2 regions of the Exiguobacterium sp. UBA3491 genome follow, and region 2 is predicted to be linked to the other one. Evidence: predicted binding sites of a transcription regulator. Region 2 holds the regulator's gene; the other holds the start of a gene.
What was found. Region 2 encodes Rex, which represses fermentation and respiration genes when NADH is low (regulators of the CRP and FNR family bind a similar motif). Its sites were predicted from a motif close to TTGTGAAATATTTCACAA; they were not measured.

Region 1 (4,402 bases), on a different contig from region 2:
GAATGAAGGCGATGTGAATCGGTAGAGCATTTTGTGAACTGATCGCGAGTAACAGAATCGCGAACAAGATGAATCCTTTTAACTTCTTGACTGATGCGGCACTTGCGTTACCTCGTGAACGTGCGATCAATGCGTGAGCGAGAGCATCCGGTAAGCCCGTTTTCGAGAGGGCGACGGCAAACGCACCAAGCATTGCGTAGCTAAGAGCGATTTCGGCTCCGTCGCCAAGACCACCCGCGAACGCTTCGGTTGTTTTCGTTAAATCAAGACCGCCGACGAGACCGCCGGCGAACGCACTGATGACCATCGCGAGCACGATGTGGACGCGGAAGATCGCTAAGATGAATAGTAAAAAGACGGCAAACAATACGGCGTTAATCATTCGATAAAACCACACTTTCTTTTGTTATCACTGCACTATACTAAAGTATCTTACAGCCATGTTGAAACACTGTCAAGGATAAAAGTCTGACCTCGTATTAAATGACTTCACGATAGGCTTTCTAGCTTTGTATAAAAGTCATATTTTTTAATACCTGGAAGCATGAAGGGAAAAGCATATAGATCACTGAAAATGGCTTACACAAAAAAATGTGCCATCCTTCTCCATTACGAGAAAATGGCACATCATCTTTAATTTAAGACGGAGTAGAATATCCCGAATCTATTTGAGTTTCTTCTATAAGAGAGCAATCAGCAATCGACGACGTCGAGTTTACCGGTCCCTGGGTCGATGACGAGTCCATGGACATTCGTACCAGGTGGCAGTAATGGGTGGTTCTTCACGAGGCTGACGGAGTGAGCGACACTCTCCTGAACTGACGTAAAGCCACGTAACCATTGGTTCAAATCAACACCTGATACTTCAAGCGTGTGAAGAATCTGTTGGTCGATACCTCGATCCTTCATTTCGCTGATCATGTGTTTAGGATCAATCGTGCTCATGCCGCAATCGTGGTGACCGATGACGACGACTTCTTCAGCGCCAAGGGCATACAACGCGACGAGAATCGAGCGCATGACGGAACCGAATGGGTGCGATAGGATAGCACCGGCATTTTTGATGATCTTCGCATCCCCGTTTTTTAGGCCGAGTGCGTGTGGAAGAAGTTCTGTTAGGCGGGCATCCATACATGTCAGGATGACGACCTTTTTATCCGGGAACTTATCCGAGACGAACTGCTCATACTGTTTTTCGGCGACGAATCGCTCGTTGAAGGCTAGCATTTCCTGTACAACTGACATTGAAGTGTCCTCCTTTAGTGGTAGCTCTTAATATGTACCCCATATCAGAATACAAGATGATGAAACGGCTATCAAGTCAGGAAAACGCAAGGTGTGACAAATCGCACACATCCATGTACATGAAGCAAAACGATGAAAAAGGAGAATCCGCAATAGATGTAAACGTTACCAAGGATGTGAGGGAATTCACAGGATGGTCATGCACAAAGCAGGAAAAAGGAGTTATGATTAATTTGTGAAGGAAAGCACAAACTATTGAAAAACAGCTTGGCATTCCTGACATAATGGTTGGCAAATCAAACTCAGATTCGTTCCACGACAGGGAGGAAACCACTCATGGCTGTGAAAGAAAAAACAAAATCGACGGCAACGCCGGTCGAACAAGCAATTGGACAAATCGTTGAAAAAGGACAACGTGCATTACAGGAGTTATTGACATTCGATCAAGAAAAAATCGATACGATCGTCCGTGATATGGCACTTGCCGGACTTGAACGGCACGTCGAACTCGCTCGTCTCGCAACAGAAGAGACAGGTCGCGGTGTCTTTGAAGATAAGATGATTAAAAATATATTTGCGACAGAATACATCTACAACAGTCTACGTCATGAAAAAACGGTCGGGATTTTAGAAGAAGATGTACAAAACGGCATCACGTATATCGCTGAACCGGTCGGTGTCGTCTGTGGTGTCACACCAGTCACGAACCCGACATCGACGACGATGTTCAAAGCACTGATTGCGATCAAGACCCGCAACCCGATCGTCTTCGCGTTCCACCCGTCGGCACAACGGTGTTCCGTCGAAGCGGCGAAAACACTCCGCGACGCAGCCATCAAAGCAGGGGCACCAAAAGACTGCATTCAATGGGTCGAAGAACCATCACTTGAAGCAACGAAAGTCTTGATGAACCACGAAAACATCGCCATGGTCCTTGCGACAGGTGGAGCAGGAATGGTCAAATCAGCATATTCAACAGGTAAGCCGGCACTCGGTGTTGGACCAGGGAACGTTCCTTGCTACATTGAACAGTCAGCAAAAGTCAAACGGGCAGTCAGCGATCTCGTTCTTTCAAAAACGTTTGATAACGGGATGATCTGTGCATCTGAACAAGCCGTCATCGTTGACCAAGAAATATATGCAACGGTCCGTGCAGAAATGGAAGCACTCGGTTGTTACTTCTGTACACCGGAAGAAAAACAGCGTCTCGAATCACTCGTCATTAAAACTGATACATGTGCCGTCAACGCGGACATCGTCGGGAAACCTGCGACATGGATTGCAGAACGAGCCGGGATCGACGTTCCGGAAACGACGGTCATGCTCGTCGCGGAACTCGAGCACGTTGGAGCAGCAGAACCACTGTCTCATGAAAAACTCAGTCCCGTCCTCGGTGCGTACCGTGTCGCATCCACCGAAGAAGCGTTTACGATTGCTGAACAGATGCTTGAAATCGGGGGTCTCGGTCATACCGCCGTCATTCATACGACGAACGATGATTTGATGACAGCGTTCGGACTCCGCATGAAAGCCTGCCGGATTCTCGTCAACAGTCCATCTGCTCATGGCGGAATCGGTGATCTTTATAACGAGTTGACACCATCACTAACACTCGGTTGCGGCTCATATGGGAAAAACTCTGTTTCTGAGAACGTGACTGCGAAACACTTACTCAACGTCAAGAAGGTGGCGAGACGACGCGTGAACATGCAATGGTTCAAGGTACCAGAAAAAATCTACTTCGAAAAGAACTCCGTTCAGTACCTCCGGTCAATGACTGACGTCTCACGCGTCATGATTGTCACCGATCCAACGATGGTACAGTTCGGTTATGCCGATAAAGTGATTCAAAACTTGCCACAGTCCGTCAGTTACCGAATCTTCGACCAAGTCGAACCAGATCCATCGGTGACGACTGTTCAGACAGGTGCCCAAGCCATGCGTGACTTCAAACCCGACTTGATCATCGCTCTTGGTGGTGGGTCAGCGATGGATGCTGCAAAAGGAATGTGGCTCTTCTATGAACAGCCGAACGAAACGTTCTCAAACTTGCGTCAAAAATTCCTGGATATCCGTAAGCGTGCCTACAAATTCCCGACACTCGGTCGTCAAGCGAAGTTCGTCGCGATTCCGACGACATCGGGTACGGGTTCAGAAGTGACACCGTTCACCGTCATCACGGATAAAGAGAAAAACGTCAAATACCCGATTGCTGACTATGCCTTGACACCCGACGTCGCGATCGTTGATCCGGAATTCGTCATGACTGTACCGGCTTCGATTACTGCTGATACCGGAATGGATGTCTTGACACACGCAACAGAAGCATACGTATCGGTCCTTGCGAACGACTACACGGATGGACTGGCACTTAAAGCAATCAAGATGATCTTTGACTACTTGCCACGAGCGTACGAGAACGGATCTGACGCAGAAGCTCGGGAAAAAGTGCACAATGCGTCAACGATGGCAGGGATGGCTTTCGCGAACGCCTTCCTCGGAATCAACCACTCGATCGCGCACAAAATCGGTGGGGAATTCCACACACCACACGGACGGACGAACGCGATCCTGATGCCACACGTCATTCGTTATAATGCGTCACGCCCAACGAAACTGGCAGCATTCCCAAAATACGAATCATTCGTCGCCGATGAACGGTATGCCGACATCGCACGTTACCTCGGTCTTCCGGCAGCAACGACAGAACAAGGGGTCGAATCACTTATTCAAGCCGTTGCTGATCTTGGACAACGTCTCAACATCAAGATGTCATTCAAGGCACAAGGCATTCAAAAAGCAGACTTCGAGGCAAAACTCGAAAAGATGGCAGTCGATGCCTTCGAAGATCAATGTACGACAGCGAATCCGAAGATGCCGCTTGTCGCTGAGTTACGGACGATCATGGAACAAGCATACGAAGGCATCTAAATAGAGAAAAAAATACTATGGCAAAAGATCGTTCAACCGGCTTCTCACTCTGAGAGGTCGGTTTTTATTTTGGAAATCAGTGGAGACAGTCAGAGAAAAAGTGGGATATAATGGCTGTTGAATGAATTTGATGTTTTTGGTTTCGTTGTAGCAGGAATATTCAAACATCAGACATAAAAAGGAGGAAATGGGATGGAGTCAAGGCAAGAAAGGAAACAACGACGGT
Region 2 (4,402 bases):
TCAAGGATGAGGACGTTAGTCTTCCGGAGTTTCAGTTTTGCGAGCGCGAGACGTCCGCGTTCGCCACCGGACAATTCATGGACAATCTTGAAGACATCGTCGCCGCTGAACAGGAATTGTCCGAGCACAGAACGGACTTCTTGTTCGCGCATCAGTGGCCATTCGTTCCAAATCTCATCGATGACACGATTCCGGTCATTGAGTTCTGCTTGCTCTTGATCGTAATACCCGATCGAGACGCCGGTGCCAAAACGGAAATCACCGAAGAGAGGACGTAAACGACCGACGAGGACTTTTAAGAGCGTCGACTTCCCGATTCCGTTCGGTCCGACGAGTGCCAGTGATTCGCCGCGTTGCAAGCGGAACGTGATGTCTTTTGAGACAGCTTCTTCGTAACCGATTGCCAATTGATTGACTTGAAGAACGTCATTCCCGCTCTGTTTTTCGATTGGGAAGGAGAGGACCGTACTGCGTTCATCTCCATCTGGTCGGTCGAGCCGGTCGACCTTCTCGAGCCGTTTTCGAACGCTTTGAGCACGCTTTGTCGTTGTCGCCCGAGCGATGTTTCGTTGAATGAAATCCTGCATCTTCGCGATTTCTTCTTGCTGCTGTTCGAACTGTTTCATTTCTTGATCGTACAATGCCGCTTTTTGCTCGAGGTACTTCGTATAGTTCCCAGTGAACTTACGACAGACATTACGAGAGAGCTCATAGACGACATTGACGACTTGATCGAGGAAGTACCGATCGTGCGAGACGATCAGAACGGCACCACGATAACCACCGAGGTAACTTTCAAGCCAAGCGAGCGTATCGATATCCAGATGGTTCGTCGGTTCATCGAGAATGAGAAGCTCTGGTGCTTGCAGGAGCATCTTCGCTAAGGCGAGCCGTGTCCGTTGACCTCCGGACAATGTCTGGATCCGGCGTGAGTAATCGTCTGGATAAAAGCGCATGCCGTGCAGGACGGAGCGAATATTCGCTTCGAACTGATAACCACCTGCTTCTGAGAAGTCATGTTGTGCTTGATCGTACGTCTTCAGAAGTCGATCGTAAGCGACCGGGTCGTTCAAGATGTGCTCCATGCCCATCTCGATTTCCATCCGGCGCAGTGTCCGTTCTTGTTCTTGCAGATGTTCAAAGACGGTCAGCATCTCGTTCCAGATCGTCTCATTCGATTCGAGACCACTGTCTTGCGCGAGATAGCCGATTTTGACATCTTTACCTTTCATGATATCGCCCGAGTCATGACTGAGTTCACCAGCGATGATTTTGAGCAAGGTTGATTTACCGGCACCATTTCGACCGACGAGCGCAATTCGGTCGCGCTCTTGTACTTCCAATTTGATATTTTCTAAAATCGGCTCGACGCCGAATGATTTCGAGAGTTGGTTGACTTGTAAGAGTATCATTTCCATCCATCCTTCCACCCTTTAGTCTATCACGAACAAAAGCGCGAGGTCCTGCGGAATATATTATTTGTGACTCTATGTGAAGTGGTTTACAATCAAGGAGAGTAGAAAGCTTTTTGCAAAGATTTGGGTGCCACGATGGATGTGGCCGAAGGGGGAACTGCAGGATGAATGGATCAGACACAAAAATTCCACAAGCGACAGCAAAACGGTTGCCGCTATATTATCGCTTCATCCAAAGTTTATACAATTCAGGCAAGCTCCGCGTCTCTTCTGCTGAGTTAAGCGAGGCGGTGAAGGTTGATTCAGCAACGATTCGTCGCGATTTTTCCTACTTTGGGGCACTAGGGAAGAAGGGGTATGGATATAACGTTCAACATCTCTTAACGTTTTTCCGGAAAACCTTGAATCAAGATGAGGTGACGAATGTTGCCTTGATTGGGGTCGGTCATCTCGGAACAGCGTTTGCAAATTATAACTTTTTAAAGAATAATAGTACTCGGATAGTCGTTGCGTTTGATGCGGACGAAGAGAAGGTCGGAACAACGACGCATGACGTTCCAATCTATCATGTTTCGGACATGAAAGAACAAATCGAAGCGAATCAGGTCGATGTCGCCATCTTGACGGTTCCATCCCAGTTCGCACAGTCAGTAGCGGATGAGTTAGTCGAGTATGGTGTGACAGGCATTCTGAACTTTACGCCTGCACGGTTGAACGTGCCAGCGAGCGTTCGGGTTCATCACATCGATTTATCGATCGAGTTGCAGTCGTTAGTTTATTTCATGAAGCATTATTCGCAATCAGCTGAAGGAGTGAAATCATAATGGAAAACCTTATCCCGCTCACGTTAGGTATCGGACCTGCGAGTATCGGATTAATTGCTGTCGTCGCGTTGATCATCTTCGGACCGAAGAAGTTGCCGGAATTCGGTCGTGCTGCCGGTCAAACATTGAAAGAGTTCAAGAATGCCACGAACGGCATCATGGACGACGATAAAAAGGACGAACCGAAAGAGAAGTGATTGAATCATGACGGTTGATCAAGAACAAAGCATGACGTCGCACCTAGACGAACTGCGTAAGCGGATTGTCTGGTCGCTCCTCATCGTCGTCGTCCTGTTCGCTGTCGCATTTCCGCTCGTTCGACCGCTCGTCCGTTTTCTGCAAGCGGACTTAAAAGAGCTCGGTATCGGATTAAATGCCTTCAACGTCGCCGATCCTTTAATGTTGTATTTGAATCTTGCGTTCATCATCGCGCTGATTTTAGCGTCACCGTTCTGGATGTATCAACTGTGGGCATTCGTCCGACCAGGGCTTTATGAAAAGGAACAAAAAGCAACACTGACGTATATTCCAGTCATCTTCTTTCTATTTTTGGCTGGTGTAGCCTTCTCGTATTTCTGGTTGCTTCCCTTCTTGCTCGAAGTCTCAACGGATCTCGGGAAAGAATTGGGGATCGAGCAAGTCATCGGGGTCGAAAACTACTTCAGTTTCTTGATCCGGTTGACGATGCCGTTTGGTCTTCTCTTCCAATTGCCGGTCGTGACGATGTTCCTGACACGCCTTGGTCTTGTGACGCCATATTTCATGCGAAAGAATCGAAAATATGCGTATTTCGCGCTGTTCGTCGTTGCGGCATTGATCGCACCGCCGGACGTGACGTCACACTTGATGATCTCAGTGCCGTTGTTCGTTCTCTATGAAATCAGTATCTTGATTTCCGCGCGGACGTATAAAAAGGTCTTGATCCTCGAGCAACAGGCAGAGCTTGAACGACAGGCGGATTTGATGCGTGAATTGAATAAATGAATCGTGAATTCCTTCCAGCCATTTCGGGAGGAATTCTTTTTTATGAAAGCGTTATGTTTATATTGATAAAGCAGTTAGCGATGCGTATACTAAAGATAATTCATGGGGGCTTAGCTCAGCTGGGAGAGCGTTTGGCTGGCAGCCAAAAGGTCGTCGGTTCGATCCCGATAGTCTCCACCAAGTTCATACGTTCAACTCCTCGAGTGCTCGAGGAGTTTTTTTATGTTCCCAGTTAAATTCCTTCCAAATATAAAATGTCACCAAAAAGAAAAAAATTAAAAAAATAGACAAATATAAATTGTTTATTTCCATTAACTTCATTAAACTAAAAATACAGAATTTTCGTTAAACTGTTTTATTAGTATTACTACTATGGTTTTACAGAAAAGGGGAAACGAACGCATGAAGAAGAAGATTGCACTTATGGCAGCCGTCTTAATGACGTCTTCCAATCTAGTCAGTGCGCAAGGTGCACTGTCCTCGCAAGACAAAGCGACGGGTCAAAAACCGCAGGCGCTCTCACTGAAGAAATCGGGACAAGAAAAGAACTACAAACAATCGGATAAAGTCCGAGTCGTCATCGAGATGGAACAAAAACCGGCGATTCAAATCGCCCAATCTCAAAACAAGCGGTATAGCACATTGAGCAATGCCGAAAAGGAATCGATCAAGGATCGACTCGTCAGCGTCCAAAAATCAGTCAAGTCAGCTATCGCTAAAAAGGCGATTCCTGTTACATATAAAGAAAGCTTCACAACCGTCATCAATGGATTCAGTGGTGAAGTGAAGTTCGGTGACATCGAAGATATCAAACAACTCGAAGGAGTCAAAAGTGTACATATCGCGCACGAATATGCGCGCCCAACCGTCGATAAAGGTGCCAAGCCAGACATGCTGTACAGCAAGGACATGGTCAATGCGAAGGAAACGTGGCAGGACTATGGCTTTAAAGGGGAAGGAACCGTCGTCGCGGTCATCGATACGGGGATTGATCCATCGCACAAAGACATGGTCTTGAGTCCAGAGACAAAGGTGGATTTAACCTCTTCGAAGGTCGATAGTGCGAAAGAAACAAAAGGTTTAAAAGGAAAGTATTTCACGGAAAAAGTACCGTACGGCTATAACTATGCCGATCACGACAGCGAAATCCGTGACTTAGGTGCGGGGGCATCGATGCAC

Region 1: adhE (bifunctional acetaldehyde-CoA/alcohol dehydrogenase) is a predicted target of Rex. The motif match lies at 1,479-1,496, and genes of this name have one in related genera.

What each region holds. Positions count from the first base shown of each region.
Region 1 is NZ_DFQK01000012.1:320,410-324,811, forward strand. Features, by position in the region: gene B4F99_RS04710 (Na+/H+ antiporter family protein) at 1-379, opposite strand, end outside; gene B4F99_RS04715 (beta-class carbonic anhydrase) at 694-1,245, opposite strand; gene adhE (bifunctional acetaldehyde-CoA/alcohol dehydrogenase) at 1,582-4,176, shown strand; gene B4F99_RS04725 (hypothetical protein) at 4,369-4,402, shown strand, end outside.
Region 2 is NZ_DFQK01000021.1:33,509-37,910, forward strand. Features, by position in the region: gene B4F99_RS07105 (ATP-binding cassette domain-containing protein) at 1-1,412, opposite strand, end outside; gene B4F99_RS07110 (redox-sensing transcriptional repressor Rex) at 1,580-2,239, shown strand; gene B4F99_RS07115 (twin-arginine translocase TatA/TatE family subunit) at 2,239-2,436, shown strand; gene tatC (twin-arginine translocase subunit TatC) at 2,444-3,223, shown strand; tRNA gene B4F99_RS07125 (tRNA-Ala) at 3,328-3,403, shown strand; gene B4F99_RS07130 (S8 family serine peptidase) at 3,626-4,402, shown strand, end outside.